Regions from separate parts of the Ruminococcus sp. OA3 genome, predicted to be linked through region 2. Evidence: a T-box and tRNA genes for the amino acid it is inferred to sense, from the RefSeq annotation. Region 2 holds a T-box; the other regions hold tRNA genes.

Region 1 (5,251 bases), 1.1 Mb from region 2:
GGGCAGGTGATTACACAGAATGGCCTGCGTGTTGCATATTTGCCGCAGAATCCGGAATATCCAAAAGACAGTACGGTATTTTCCTATGTGACGGAAGGGATACCGGAGACAGACTGGACAGCCAGGAGTGAGGCGAAGAGTGCTTTGAATCAGCTGGGCATTACTGATCACGATGAACTCCTGTGCCATCTGTCCGGAGGTCAGAAAAAGAAGACCGCACTTGCAAAAACGTTGATCTCTGCGTTTGATGTACTTCTGCTGGATGAGCCGACGAATCATCTTGATAATAAAATGCTGACCTGGCTGGAAGAATATCTGAATAAATTCCGGGGAGTTATTGTTATGGTTACGCACGACCGGTATTTTTTGGACAGGGTGACCAATAAAATCCTGGAGATCGATCATGGGCAGTTATACGGGTATGATGCCAATTATTCAAAGTTTCTGGAGATGAAAGCTCAGCGTGAAGAGATGGAAGCGGCATCTGAGCGAAAGCGAAAGAGTGTCCTGCGTATGGAGCTTGAATGGGCCAGGCGTGGATGCCGTGCGAGAACTACGAAACAAAAAGCCAGGCTGGAGAGGCTGGAAGCGCTGAAAAACGGTGGGGTTTTAACATATAATCAGACAATAGAAGTGGATGCAGTGGAAACCAGGATGGGTAAAAAAACGGTGGAGCTGCATCATGTCAGCAAAAATTACGGCGGCAAAAAACTGATTGAAGATTTTAATTATATTGTACTGAGGAATCAGCGTCTTGGGATTATTGGCCCGAATGGCTGCGGAAAGTCTACGCTTTTGCGAATTATCGCCGGACTGGAACAGCCGGATTCAGGTGAGGTAGTATCGGGTGAAACGATCAGGATTGGTTATTTTGCTCAGGAAGTACCGGATATGGACACGGATCAGAGAGTTATCGATTATATCAAGGATGTGGCAGAATATATCCCGACAAAGGATGGAAGAATCACGGCATCCCAGATGCTGGAACGTTTTTTATTCACGCCGGATATGCAGTATTCACCTGTGTCGAAGCTGTCCGGTGGAGAGAAAAAGAGGCTGTATCTGCTGAAGGTGATTTTTACCGGAGCAAATGTATATCTGTTTGACGAGCTGAGCAATGACATTGATATTCCGACCCTGACGATACTTGAAGATTTTCTGACAACGTTTCCGGGAATTATCATCACAGTATCGCATGACCGGTATTTTCTGGACAATGTGGTGGACCGTATCTTTGAGTTTGACGGCAACGGACATCTTCAGCAGTATGAAGGAGGCTATACGGACTATCTGGAGGCTAAAAGAACAGGGGAATCTAAAAGCCGGGAGTCCGGAAAAACTGAAAGCACTGGAAATTCCGAAAAGAAAAAAACACAGGGTAAAGACTGGAAGAAAAATGCCCCTGTAAAATTGAAGTTCACTTACAAAGAGCAGAAAGAGTTTGAGACGATTGATGATGAGATTGCCGTTCTTGAGGAGAAGATTGAGAAACTGGATGATGATATGCTGGCGAATGCCACGAATTCACTGAGGCTGTCAGAGCTGACCGCAGAAAAAGAAAAGACAGAGGCCATACTGGAAGAAAAGATGGAGCGCTGGGTCTATCTGAATGATCTGGCTGAACGCATCGAGGCGCAGAAGTAAACGCCCCGGTGCGCGAAAGATTATCTGATAAGATTTTTATATTCCGGATGTTCTCCAAACCATTTCACCGCGTATGAACAGGTTAAAACAGCCTTCTTGTTTTGAGACTGCAGAAGCTTTGCGACAGTCTCCATAAGTTTGCCCGCCACTCCCTGACCTCTCAGAGAGTTGTCTACAAAGGTATGATTAATATTCACGGTATCATCACTTATAGCAGGAAACGTAACTTCCGCAAGTGTGTTATCCCTGTCGTCAGGTAAATAGATTCTGTTTTTATCATGATTGAAATTCATGTTATTGCCTCCTGTCTGTGGATCATAGTATATGGTAAAGAAAAGCGATAAATCCAACTTGTTACACGGATCTATCGCTTTTTTGAACTGGAGCATACGGGGCTCGAACCCGTGACCTCAACAATGCCATTGTTGCGCGCTCCCAGCTGCGCTAATGCCCCATATGGAAGCAATGGGGCTCGAACCCATGGCCTCTCGCGTGTCAGGCGAACGCTCATCCCAGCTGAGCTATGCTTCCATATGAGAACATTGTATCAGATAAGGTACCTTCTGCGCAACAGAAAATTCTCAGTAAACGTCATGAATAGACATAACATAGCTGTGCATTTCCTGGCGGGAGGATATCTCACGTGCTCCATCGACGACCGCATTTTGTTTTTCCTGGGGAAGTCCGGAAAAGTGACTCATGATTTCAGGATGTAATGCAAGTTCCATGGTAAAGCCGATCGGCAGCTCTTCATTATCAAGCATAGATGTTGCCTCCTTTCCAATCTGTTGTTTTTATGTAGTATGTGGTTATTTTTATGAATTATACAGTGACACCGAACTGGAAAAGGACACAAAAAACAAAAAAATATGATATAATAGGAAAAAGACAGAAAGCCAATGCTGAAACAGTGAGGTACGGAGGGAACACAGTATGAAAGTAGTTGCGTTTAACGGAAGTCCCCGTAAAAGGGGCAATACAGAACAATGTCTGAAAATCGTTGAGAAAGAATTAAATGCGCAGGATATTGAACTGGAAATCATACAGGTGGGTGCGAAGGCAAAACCGTGTACTGCCTGCAGTAAATGTATGGAGACCGGAAGCGGCCATTGCGTTCAGGGGGATGAAGTGAATAACTGGATTGACAAAATGGTGGAAGCAGACGGAATCATCCTGGCGTCGCCGGTGTATTATGGTGGTATTGCCGGAGGTATGAAATGCTTCCTTGACCGGGCATTTCTTGCAGCGGGCAGCAGACTGCACCACAAAGTTGGAGCGGCGCTGGTTACACTGCGCAGGTCAGGGGGACTGGAGACTTACCAACAGCTCAACGCATATCTGAATACAATGGAGATGGTGATCGCAACTTCCGATTATTGGCAGGCAGCGCATGGTCTGGATGCGGGGGAAGTGCTTCAGGATACGGAAGGCGTGGAAGTAATGGCTAAACTAGGGCGCAATGTTGCGTGGCTGGTGAAGCTGATTCATGACGCGAAGGGAAGGATTGATCCGCCTGCCACAAAGCAGAGAACGATGACAAATTTTATACGCTAAAAACTTAAGTACATACCCCCCTGCATTCATAATATATTGAACGGCAGGGGGAAGTTACTGTTATTCTCAATGATCAGATTCATAGGCGATCAGAGAGATATGTTTTCCAAGCTCTGAGCTGATTCTCTGTTCACACGCCTGAATTTCTGAACAGCAGGAGTCTGAGATGTCTGCGATACTGTAAGATTCTGCTGCTATTGCCTGTTCCATCACGTCATCCATTTTGGAGTGACAGGAAGAAGGCAGATCCATGGCATTGGTTGTGATTTTACTTTCCATTTTTAACACCACCTTTCTGAATCAGTATGTGCATGAGCTGAGAAAATATGTAAGTGAGGACAAAAAACATCAGGGAGGGGAGTTCATGAAAAGGGCAGTAAAAGTTTTGCGGTGGATATTTGGTGTTTTATTTATTCTGTCCGCTGCAGTGTTTTTATTTTCGGCGGCTGATGTGACGTCGGCAAAAACAACGAAAACATCCGCAATGGAAATCCACTTTATCGATGTGGGACAGGCGGACAGTATTTTGATAACATCCAACAGAGGCAGCCTTTTGATCGATGCCGGCAACAATGAAGACGGTATGACAGTTGTAGATTACCTTGAGCGGCTGAAAATCAAAAAGCTGGACTACGTGGTCTGCACACATCCCCACGAAGACCATATTGGCGGGATGGATGATGTCATTGATGCATTTGATATCGATACAGTCTTAATGCCGGATAAGACACATACATCTCGGACCTTTCTTGATGTGCTGGAGGCTTTGCAAGAGAAAAACCTGGAGATTACACTGGCTCATGCGGGAGATGTGTATCCGATAGGAAACGGTAAATTTACCGTACTGGCCCCTGATAAAGAAGCAGATTACGGAGATGAACTGAACAGCTGGTCAGTGGGGATCAGGCTGGAACACGGTGACAACCATTTTATTTTTACAGGAGATGGCGAGGGGCAGACCGAAAAAGACATTCTGGACAGTGGAATTGAGGTTCGCAGCGATGTATTAAAAGCGGGGCATCATGGCAGTGAAACTTCAAACAGTGAGAAGTTTATAGATGCCGTGAATCCTGAATATGCGGTTATCAGCTGCGGTACAGGGAACCAGTACGGACATCCGGATGCCAGCGTACTGAAATATTTTGCGGAACAGGGAATTAAAGTTTTTCGCACTGACGAACAGGGGACCATTATTGCAAAAAGCGACGGCAGCAAAATAACCTGGAATTTGAAGCCAAGTACATCAATGAAGGCCGGAACCTGTTGGGCAGAGCAGTCTGGGGCCATTGTCCATATCACAAAAACGGGGAAAAAGTATCACAATGCCGGGTGCCGGCATTTGAAATCAAGTGATATAGAAGTACCGCTTCGGGAAGCAAAGGCAAAGGGGATGACGCCGTGCAGTAAATGCAGACCGCCGCAGTAAGGAGGAATAGGGGAATGAAATTGATTGTAGACCGCAGAGAGAAAGAACTGGTGATCTGTGAAAACGAAAAGAAGGAAATGCTGCAGATACCTGTATCCGCATTTTCATCAGCGCCAAAGGATGGGGACGTTGTATTGTATGAAAATGGCTTTGCACGGATTCTTGCCGGGGAGACCCATAACAGAAAGAAGAAAGCAGACGCTTTGTTTGAGCGTCTTTTAAAGAAAAAATAACAGTGCAGGAGATTCACCTCTGGTGTGAACCTCCTGCACTGTTTACGGTATGCACAGTTTGACTTCATCCAGCAGTGTCTGGAGATGGTTTATAAACAGGGAAGTGTGGTAGCCGTCAGCGCTTGCATGGGAGATTGTGACAGAAAATGGCATGGTAAGCCGGCCATCCCTTCTCATGTATTTTCCGTAAGTGATAATTGGAAACAGGTTTGGCGTGCCTCCGGAAACAGAAGTTGAGATGCCGGTATACGACAGCCAGGGCAGGCATGAAATACAGAAGAAATTCCTGGGCTGTCCTTCTTTTACTTTCACTCCTTTTGCATTTCTGTAATGCTCCATGTCCGATCGCATATTGTGGTAAAAAATGCTGAAATCATCATCGTAAAATGTCCAC
Region 2 (5,251 bases):
GCACGCAGGTCAATATCAATATAACAATGCCCGAAGGCGCAACTCTTGATGAGACAGGAAAAATGTCCGATGAGATTATGGAACGGCTCTCTGGTCTCCCTGATGTGGAGTCCATCGGAGCCATGGCGGGTTCGGATTCCGGCATGGCTCTTCTGGGAATGGGAAGTGGATCTGACACGGAGACGGCTACCATGTATCTGACGCTGAAGGAAGATATGGAGCTCTCAAATGACGAACTTGCGGAGGAGATTTTGTCGCGGACAGAGGATTTGAACTGTGAAGTGGAGGTATCAGCATCCAGCATGGACATGTCGGCTCTGGGAGGCAGCGGGATAAGTGTGGAGATCAAAGGAAAAGATCTGGACAAGCTGCAGGCTGTCGCCTCCGATGTGGCGGAGCTGGTGGAAAAGGTTCCGGGGACAACAGAAGTTTCCGACGGGCAGGAGGAGTCTGCCGAGGAGGAAAGAATTGTAGTAAATAAGGAAAAGGCGTCGGAATACAATCTTACAGTAGCACAGGTCTTTCAGCAGATTTCAGCAAAGCTGGCTGAGTCAAAGTCTGCGACTTCGATCGCTACAGATATTAAAGATTACGACGTTGACGTCATCGATGAGAATACAAAGACTTATACAAGAAGCGATGTGAAAAAATTCAGTCTGACGTATACTGACAAAGACGGTGAAGAGCAGGAAGTGGCTGTCACGAAGGTTGTGGATTTTGTGAACGCAAAAGGGATGACTGCAATATCGAGAGATGCACAGAGCCGTTATATCAGTGTTTCGGCATCCATCGCAGATGGTTATAATGTGACAAAGGTAGCGGCTGCGGTGGATAAAGAACTGAAATCATACGATGCGCCCGAGGGGTATACGATTGAAATGGCGGGAGAGGATGAGACGATCAGAGAATCGATGACAGAGCTGATGAAGATGCTGCTGCTGGCTGTTGCATTTATCTATTTGATCATGGTGGCACAGTTTCAGTCACTGCTGTCCCCGTTTATTGTCATGTTTACCATTCCGCTGGCATTTACAGGCGGTTTTCTGGGGCTGTTGCTGACGGGACAGGATCTGAGTATCATCGCCATGATCGGATTTATCATGCTGTCGGGTATCATTGTAAATAATGGAATCGTGCTGGTGGATTACATCAACCAGCTGCGCAGGGAAGGAACAGAGAAGAAAGAGGCCATTATCGAGGCAGGAAAAACGAGAATGCGCCCCATCATGATGACGGCTCTGACAACGATACTGGGACTGGCAACGATGGCTGTCGGTGTCGGAACGGGATCCGATATGATGCAGGGAATGGCGGTGGTTGTCATCGGAGGTCTGCTGTATGGCACACTGCTGACACTGTTTGTAGTGCCATGTATCTACGACGCACTGAACCGTAAAAAATACTGGTCCGAAGGAGAGGAGGAGCTGGATGAAATCTGAACATTTATTTCTTCCGCCGAAAAAGCAGGCGGTTTTTAAGGCAGTGATTGCATTCCTGGATAAAGGACTGGCGCCGGACAGCCTTAAAGTTTCTGAGATTGCAGCGGAGGCCGGGATCGGCAAAGGCACGGTTTATGAGTATTTTTCCAGCAAGGAAGAGATTATCACGCAGACGCTGGTCTATGAACTGGAAATGACGGCGGAGGAGATTCAGGTCATGATACAGTCTGCCGGCAGTTTCGAGGAGGTTATCAGAAAGCTTCTGGACTGGATTGAGGAAAATTATGAGAGGAAAACCTCTTTTATGCGTCTGTTGCAGCTGATGGAGCGGATGGATGAGCTCCCTGAATCGATTCGAAGGGAACTTAAGAGACAGGGACACTCTCCCTGTGACATCAATCATTATCTGCTGAGGCTGGCAAAGCGGGGACAGGAGACGGAAGAACTGTCCGCTGATATTCCCTGTTCGATGCTGGCGTCGTCCATACTGGCAGCTCTGGTCATGTATCTCTCCTATCTGAACTTCCCGGACGGGTACGGACGGATGGAAAGAGAGAGTGCGAAAGACTATGTCTGGGAGAGTATCCGGGCAATCTGCGGTAAAAAACCTTGACAAAAGCGGGAAAGATGATTATGATTAAGCAAGAAAAAGGTTGTGAGAAAGAGGAGTACATTTCAAGACCCTGACAGAGAGGAGCGGCCGCTGGCTGGAAGCCGCACCGGGGAAAGTGGAAATGGAAGGTAGCTTTTGAACCGGCCGGGTGAACGCCCTTTTCGGGCAGTAAGCCGGCACGCTGCGTTCGGCGTTATGGAACTTAAGAGATGGAGTGCTATACTCCGAACAAAGGTGGTACCGCGATCATTCGCCCTTTACACAGATTGTGTAAAGGGCGTTTTCAATTTAACGGAGGAAATTATGAGTAAAGAATTGGCAAAGACATACGATCCCAAAGGGATGGAAGACCGTATTTACCAGAACTGGATGGAGAAAGGATATTTTCATGCAAAGGTTAATCCGGATAAAAAACCGTTTACCATTGTTATGCCGCCGCCAAATGTTACAGGACAGCTGCATATGGGACACGCGCTTGACAATACCATGCAGGATATTCTGATCCGGTTTAAACGTATGCAGGGATATGAGGCGCTCTGGCAGCCGGGAACAGACCACGCCGCGATCGCGACCGAGGTTAAAGTCACTGAAAGCCTGAAGGAGCGCGGCATCGATAAAGATGAAATCGGAAGAGAAGAGTTTTTAAAATATGCCTGGGAATGGAAGGAAGAGTACGGCGGAAAAATTATCAACCAGCTCAAAAAGATGGGCTCTTCGGCGGACTGGGAGCGGGAACGTTTTACCATGGACGAAGGATGTTCCAAAGCAGTTGAGGAAGTTTTCCTGAAACTGTATGAGAAAGGTTACATTTACCGCGGAAGCAGGATCATCAACTGGTGCCCGGTGTGCCAGACATCGATATCGGATGCTGAGGTTGAGCATACTGAGCAGGCAGGGCATTTCTGGCATATCAGGTATCCCGTAGTGGGCGAGGAAGGGGAATTTGTGGAGATCGCGACGACACGTCCGGAAACCATGCTGGGAGATACGGCAGTTGCGGTAAACCCGAATGACGGGCGATATGCGCATCTGGTGGGCAAGATGCTGAAACTTCCGCTGACAGACCGTGAGATTCCGGTTATTGCAGATGAATACGTGGATCAGGAGTTCGGAACGGGATGCGTAAAGATTACCCCGGCACATGACCCGAATGACTTTGAAGTCGGAAAACGCCATGATCTGGAAGAAATTAATATCATGAATGACGATGCCACGATCAACGGGCGCGGCGGTAAATATGCCGGCATGAGCAGGTATGACGCCCGCAAGGCCATCGTCACAGATCTAAAAGAGCAGGGGCTGCTCGTAAAGGTGACAGAACATGCTCATAATGTGGGGACACATGACCGCTGTAAGACGACGGTAGAGCCCATGATCAAGCCGCAGTGGTTTGTGCGTATGAAAGAGATGGCGAAGGCGGCAATTGAAGTGCTGGATACAGAGGAACTGAATTTTGTTCCGGAACGTTTTGACAAAATTTATCTCCACTGGCTGGAAAATATTCGTGACTGGTGTATTTCCAGACAGCTCTGGTGGGGGCATCGGATCCCGGCGTATTACTGTGATCAGTGTGGTGAAGTGGTCGTTGACAGAAAAGTCCCGGATAAATGTCCGGAATGTGGATGTAAGCATCTGACACAGGACGAGGATACTCTGGATACCTGGTTTTCGTCAGCACTGTGGCCGTTTTCTACACTCGGCTGGCCCGAGAAAACTCCGGAACTGGAGTACTTTTATCCGACTAACGTCCTGGTTACAGGATACGATATCATTTTCTTCTGGGTTATCCGTATGGTGTTTTCAGGCTTGGAACAGACGGGCAAATCCCCGTTTGATCATGTACTGATCCATGGACTCGTGCGTGATTCCGAAGGGCGTAAGATGAGTAAATCTCTGGGCAACGGCATAGATCCGCTTGAGGTGATCGACCAGTATGGTGCAGATGCACTGCGTCTGACGCTCATTACGGGAAATGCACCGGGAAATGATATGCGTTTCTATTGGGAGCGTGTTGAGGCGAGCAGGAATTTTGCAAATAAAATCTGGAATGCATCACGTTTTATCATGATGAATCTGGAGAATACGGAAGTTGAAGAGCCGGAGCGCTTCCAGCTGAAGATTGCGGACCGCTGGATCCTGTCGAAACTGAATACACTGACTCAAGAAGTTACAGAAAATATGGAAAAATTCGAGCTGGGAATCGCAGTTCAGAAGATACACGATTTCCTGTGGGATGAGCTCTGCGACTGGTATATCGAGATTGCCAAACTGAGAATCTGGGCTGCGGAGCATGATCCCGACAGCAGCGAATATGCGCTGTGGACGCTGAAGACGGTGCTGTCCCGTGCATTAAAACTCCTGCATCCGTATATGCCGTTTATAACGGAGGAAATATATGGAACTCTCTGTCCGGAGGAAGAGTCGATTATGATCTCTGAATGGCCGGAATTTAAAGAAGAGTGGCAGTTCCCTTATGCGGAAGAGATGATAGACGATGTAAAGGCAATCGTCAGAGGAGTGCGGAACATCCGGGCTGAAATGAATGTGCCGCCGAGCAAAAAAACGCGAGTTTATATTGTGTCGGAGGACGAAGGGCTGTGCGAGCGCCTTGAGATGATGAAGGACTCCTACGTGAAATTTCTGAGTGCGAGCAGGGTGCGGATACAGATGACCAAGAAGAATATCAGTGATGATGCCGTTTCTATCGTTGTGCCAAATGCAGTTGTGTATCTGCCGTTTGAGGAACTGGTAGATAAAGAAAAAGAAAGAGAACGCCTTCAGAAAGAAGAAGGGCATTTGAAAAAAGAGATCTCACGCTGTGAGGGAATGCTCAGGAATGAAAAGTTCTTAAGCAAGGCGCCGGAATCAAAAGTTCTGGAAGAACGGGAAAAACTGGAAAAATATACCCGGATGCTGGAACAGGTGAAAGCAAGATTGGAGCAATTATAAAATAAAATGAAAAATTTCAAGGTCAATTGGGGGAAAGTGGTTAAAGTATGTAACTGGTTTTCGGTACCGCTGCAGTTTCTTGGGGTGTGCATATTGTATTTGATCGTCGAAGCAATATGCCGCCACTCGCTGTATGATGCCGTTCAATTTATGACGGGAAGCAAGCTTGTATTTCTGTACAATGCTTTTCTCATATTTGTGACGACGACGGTGGTTTATCTGACCAGGAGGAGGATTTTTGCACGGACAG
Region 3 (5,251 bases), 2.0 Mb from region 2:
GATGATATCCCCTCCATCCTCCCGGTAAAACCAAGCCCCTCCTCCGTGGTCGCTTTTATATTCACCTGGTTTATTTCAATATTCAGCGCACGCGCCACGTTTTCTGTCATCTGTCCGATATATGGCATCAGCTTCGGCTTCTGCGCAATTATCGTCGCGTCGATATTGTTGATAATGTACCGCTCTTCCTCGAGCAGTTTTCCTACTTTCTCCAGAAGCAGAATACTGGAAATACCACGGTACTGCGGATCCGTGTCCGGAAAATGAGTTCCAATATCTCGCAGCGCCGCAGCTCCCAGAAGTGCATCCATAATGGCGTGTACAACCACATCTGCATCCGAATGCCCCAACAGACCCTTCTCATATGAAATTTCAACGCCTCCCAGGATCAGTTTTCGGCCTTCTTCCAGCCGGTGTACATCATATCCCATTCCTATTCTCATATGCATTTCCCTCCGTTTTTTTTATCATACCGTACCATACATCTATTTTCAAACAGAATTTACGCAGCAATATAAACTTTTACTCAGATGAACCACTGCATGTTTACAGATCCAGCAGTGCACGCCAGGTCTTTTTGCCTACAATACCGTCAATTGACAGACCTTTCTGCTTCTGAAATTCCATAACAGCCGCTTCTGTATCCTTTCCGAAGATTCCGTCTGCCCCAGAAGTCCCGATTCCAATTTTATATACATTAGACAGTTTCTCCTGAATCAGCCTGGTTATACCCCCGCTTGCGCCCTTACGCACTGTGGGGCATCCATTCAGTGTATTGGGCCCTGCAATCCCATCCACCTTACCTGGGCGGTAGCCCTGTCTTACCAGCTCCTGCTGCAAACGCAGTACCCAGTTATCCTGTGACGGTGCTGTATTGGTTCCTCCGGGATTTCCCCAGGTTTTCATAAACGAATTGATATTTCCGTATATATTTTTCAGCCGTGACGGTGTACTGCCCCAGTCAGGGAGCTGAAAATGTGGACGGTCCACCGGTGACGTCCAGTCTCCTCCCCATTCCAGTCCAAGAGATTTACCGATCGCCCCTACATGTTCAAAGAAGTTTCCATTTTCATTGTACGCCCCTGTTCCATCATTTCTGTAAAAATCAAAGGCTACCCCCCACTGATGCATGGAGCTGTAGGAACTGCCCGGTGCATTCGTCACAATCTGCCCCGGTTTTGTCCTCCCCTGAGCGTACAGCGCATCCTGCTCTGCCACACTTCGAAAACTTTCACCTATCGCTATCTCATATCCCTGTTTGGCACACTCAGCCTTCAATTCAGCGGCGAGTTCCTGCAGGCGCGGATGACATTTTGATATATCTCTGCCCATTATACATTCTCCTTAATACTTATATTCTAATTGCGAGAGTATACTTTCAGCCACCTTTGTTCAAAAACTTCTCATAACTTCTGAAGCTGCAGCATATACTCTCTTACCTCATAATATGCCAATAGCTTTGCAGGGTGCGTTTATGACATTTTTCATGTTATTCACCCTAAAAAATATTATTTCATTTTTTTTAATTTAGGTATTGACTTTTTCTTTTTACAATTATATAATAGCAGAGCAGGTTGCGGTTGAGACAAATAAAACGTCTGAATCCACTGTAATATTCTGGGATCTTAGCTCAGCTGGGAGAGCATCTGCCTTACAAGCAGAGGGTCATAGGTTCGAGCCCTATAGGTCCCACTTACTTTGAAAAAAGTAAAATTTCATATGTTTTGGCGAGATAGCTCAGTTGGCTAGAGCACACGGTTCATACCCGTGGTGTCGGGGGTTCAAATCCCTTTCTCGCTACTCAAAAAAGTCCCGTAAACTCAGAGTTTGCGGGTTTTTTATTGTTTCGTTTTTTAGTTCTGCCCCTCTTTTCTTTTGCTCTGTTCCAGGCGCTTATCACAATCGTTTTTTGTCACATTGGCACAATTTTTTTCATATTATATCAAAACTGGAAATGAAAGGTAATAATATGAATTCAAACTTTGTTGAAGCTTCTCACTGTCCGAAACAGCATAATCATGAAATACTTGGCAGTACAAAAATTAAAGGGTGTTGTGAAAATGCTCATAATCATAGATTTGCAACCGTATCAGGTGATGCGATCCCCTGTGACGGTAGCCATGTTCACGAAGTAGAATTTACTACTGATTCATGCGATGGTCATAAACACGAATTCTGCGGCACATCCGGTCCTGCTATTGATGTTGGCTGCGGGCGTCATGTGCATCTTATAAAAGGATGTACTTCCTGCAATTCTGATCATAAACATGAATTTGTAGTAGCAACCCTGATAGAAGATCCAATATGTGAATAGTTTTCCCCCCCCCGGCTTAAAAAGCCGGGGGATTCTTTTAAATGACCCGGCACTCTTCCGGTTTCTTATCATAGTGCATCGTCTTAAATACTGCCCGGCGAAAACCGATTTTTTCAGACGGCAGGTATTCAACAGTGCAGACAATCGGTTCAATCCATATAGCATACAGGCATCCTTTGGGAATTTTAAAAAATGGACACTCTGTCTCCACCATGCTGTAGTGACAAAGCCAATTTGAGCTGATCTCAATTGTAACGTGATAATTCACAACGAATTTATCATCCCGGCTATATTTTGCGAGAATGAGACTGCTCATATTGTTTTGTTTTTTAATGTATCCCAGGCAGATAAAATCTTCTGTCTTAATGGCATCTGCTTTTTTCAGCTTTGGCATAAATATACCATCCCTACTGTATTTGAATGTATCTTCAATTGAATCCTCCATTTTTTCTGTATTAGTATGTGTAAAATGGAACTCATTATTTGTCTAATTTTATCTAATGATGTCATTTTTTTCTTCTTTTTCAATTGACTCAGTATAATATTGTATACAAAATACTTATACAAGGATGGTTTATTATGCCGATAAAAAATGTTATATTACTCATTCAGTCAGTATCCGGACACCCATGTCACAAAAGTTATTACCATTTAGCTCTGGCGGTGCATTATTGTTGTGATTTTCAAATATATTATGGATTCTGTCTTGAGCGTCAGATCTATCCATTAATATCTGATGAAACTGAGCTTCCTGTTAAATCAATCTCTCGCAGTATATCCAGAGCTGTATGTGACTGCTGGGATTACGGTAACCGAAAGAAGCTGGACAAGATCGCTAACCGCCATTTAATCGAAAAACCTTCCCCAAAAGAGTTTATTATTTATCTCTGCAGTTATCTGATGGGATTTTCGGCAGATCTGATGATCTGATACACACTGTTTTAATCGATATTTTACGTATGCGTTGAGCGATACCCGTACCTTGGGTATCACTCAAACAACTATCTCTCATTTAAAAGTCCATTATGGGCCCGGTACCACTATCTGACCGGGCATGCCCCGGTCGAACAGTCAGAATCTCCAATATCAAAATCTGATTCTTCGTATTCATACCGTGTAAGAAGCGATGGGTTAAATGGTCTCATAGCTGCTTTACGTGCATCGTACTCCTCCTTAGTAATGGCTTCGTAGGGCAGTAATTCATAAAAGCTGTCATCATAACTTAAAAACGACAGAGCAACCACATCATCCCAGTTGTCCCACACCCACTGTTCCGTATCTTCCCACTCATCTTCCCGCACATGAACAGTGATAGAACAATTATGGTCCACATAATGCTCCATGAACATTTTATAAGTTTCCAGCTGCTCTATTGCGGATACATCTGCCTTCACTTTACCGGCTGGTGCCTTTACCGGGAATTCCACAACCTTTGTTGTCGCATTCTCCGGATTCTGCCCCACCTCAGGCAGCACCGGATATTCCAGTTCTTCACATACCCGGCACAGGGGATCAGCCGCATTAATTCTTACCCTCCTTATATAGTAAGGAGAATGTGAATAATGAACACCGCTTGAAACTGTCGGCAGCAGGGACAACGTCCCCTCCGGTTTGATGGTTGTCACCAGCAGCGGTTTTCCGGTGCCCAGTCTGTCGGCGAGCTGTTCTGCCGCTTCATGAGCTTCTCTGCGAAGTTTATCAAGAAGCTTCCTTTGATTTTCCACAGACATCCCCGTAGCGTTGACCATATCCTGCCACCCAGTCATCGAACAGCCCAAAAGGCGGTCTCTTTTCTGTACAGTATTCCAGCGGTGTATCTCCAGGTCACGGCAGGTCATGCGGTATCCGGCTCTGGCTGACAGCCTCTGTGCCTCCAGCAATGCCTGCTCATCCAGCTTACCATCCCGAACAAATCCCATGACATTCAGTGTCGTCAGATTGCAGAGTCCGTGACTGTCCATAAGTACTTCCCCGCACGGGTTGCATCCGTTAAAATTCGGCCGGCGCTTCTTTCCGGCCTCCTCATTGATCCATCCCGGTTCCCCGGAGTAGCGCATCTGCTGCATATGCCAGTGAAGCTGTTCTCTGGATGGCTTTTTCTTATAATAGATCGAATTGTTGCTCATCTGTCTGTGGGCGATGGACTGATCCAGCTCCCACCGTCCGTTGATCTGGCGGTACAGATTGCTCTTTGCTTTGATACACACCTGATCGTCTGCATCTATAAGACCAATCTCTGATGTCCTCCGTACTCCTCCGGAGACTACATTTTCACCGATAATATTGGCGATGTCCAGCAGGTCGATGGGCTGCAGCTGTGTCCGTGCAGCCTTATCTCTGTCCCCGGCAGCCCGTATTACCCTGTGTATTTTTCCCAGCATTGCCATCATAGACTCATGACCGCTGGCTGTCCCTCCAAAGGTTTTCAATCTTTCTCCTCTGGGACGGATCGAATCATAATTTACCACAATCTCCCGTATTTTACTGTATTCATGATTACTCAGTATATCGAAATAGTGACTCAGAGCCTGAGCCCACCCCTCCTTTGAATCACCGACAGACAGAACTGCCGTGTCCTTAGTGAAAGTCAGATCTGTAAATTCCAGGCGGTCCTGTGGCGGGCAGCCGTCGTATGCCTTGTGCAGTATCTCAATATCCGTGCGGATCTTTGGAAGTCTTTCGGCATCTTCTTTCAATACCCTCACTCCCACGCCACTTCCTACCATCAGCAGATAAAACAGATCATGATAGGCACTGAAATCATCAATCACCTCAAATGCACAGTTGTAATTTGCCATGGGATAGGCATCTGCTACAGGGGTATTTCCAACCCAGAGTGTCCGTCCCGATAAAAACTGACGCAGATGATAAATATTATCGTACAGCTTCCTGGCCTCGTCTTTTGAAGTGGGTGCCAATGAGCAGTTATACTCTACG

The links. A T-box is a leader RNA that pairs with one kind of tRNA and senses whether it is charged. The one in region 2 lies ahead of MCG98_RS17125 (valine--tRNA ligase), so its partner is inferred to be a tRNA-Val.
Region 1: it has a tRNA-Val gene. The T-box ahead of MCG98_RS17125 (valine--tRNA ligase) is inferred to sense a tRNA for this amino acid. The anticodon was not compared.
Region 3: it has a tRNA-Val gene. The T-box ahead of MCG98_RS17125 (valine--tRNA ligase) is inferred to sense a tRNA for this amino acid. The anticodon was not compared.

Annotation. Positions count from the first base shown of each region.
Region 1 covers NZ_JAKNTO010000001.1:2,597,262-2,602,512, forward strand. Annotated here, with positions in the region: gene MCG98_RS11610 (ABC-F family ATP-binding cassette domain-containing protein) at 1-1,644, shown strand, start outside; gene MCG98_RS11615 (GNAT family N-acetyltransferase) at 1,665-1,937, opposite strand; tRNA gene MCG98_RS11620 (tRNA-Ala) at 2,026-2,098, opposite strand; tRNA gene MCG98_RS11625 (tRNA-Val) at 2,102-2,175, opposite strand; gene MCG98_RS11630 (hypothetical protein) at 2,226-2,408, opposite strand; gene MCG98_RS11635 (flavodoxin family protein) at 2,578-3,198, shown strand; gene MCG98_RS11640 (hypothetical protein) at 3,265-3,477, opposite strand; gene MCG98_RS11645 (ComEC/Rec2 family competence protein) at 3,563-4,624, shown strand; gene MCG98_RS11650 (DUF3006 domain-containing protein) at 4,639-4,857, shown strand; gene MCG98_RS11655 (chloramphenicol acetyltransferase) at 4,900-5,251, opposite strand, start outside.
Region 2 covers NZ_JAKNTO010000001.1:3,722,364-3,727,614, reverse strand. Annotated here, with positions in the region: gene MCG98_RS17135 (efflux RND transporter permease subunit) at 1-1,439, shown strand, start outside; gene MCG98_RS17130 (TetR/AcrR family transcriptional regulator) at 1,429-2,052, shown strand; T-box leader at 2,086-2,313, shown strand; gene MCG98_RS17125 (valine--tRNA ligase) at 2,356-5,001, shown strand; gene MCG98_RS17120 (LTA synthase family protein) at 5,038-5,251, shown strand, end outside.
Region 3 covers NZ_JAKNTO010000001.1:1,692,176-1,697,426, reverse strand. Annotated here, with positions in the region: gene ispF (2-C-methyl-D-erythritol 2,4-cyclodiphosphate synthase) at 1-443, opposite strand, end outside; gene MCG98_RS07675 (peptidoglycan-binding protein) at 547-1,332, opposite strand; tRNA gene MCG98_RS07670 (tRNA-Val) at 1,620-1,692, shown strand; tRNA gene MCG98_RS07665 (tRNA-Met) at 1,727-1,800, shown strand; gene MCG98_RS07660 (YmaF family protein) at 1,970-2,314, shown strand; gene MCG98_RS07655 (hypothetical protein) at 2,352-2,708, opposite strand; gene MCG98_RS07650 (sporulation initiation factor Spo0A C-terminal domain-containing protein) at 2,894-3,244, shown strand; gene nrdJ (ribonucleoside-triphosphate reductase, adenosylcobalamin-dependent) at 3,355-5,251, opposite strand, start outside.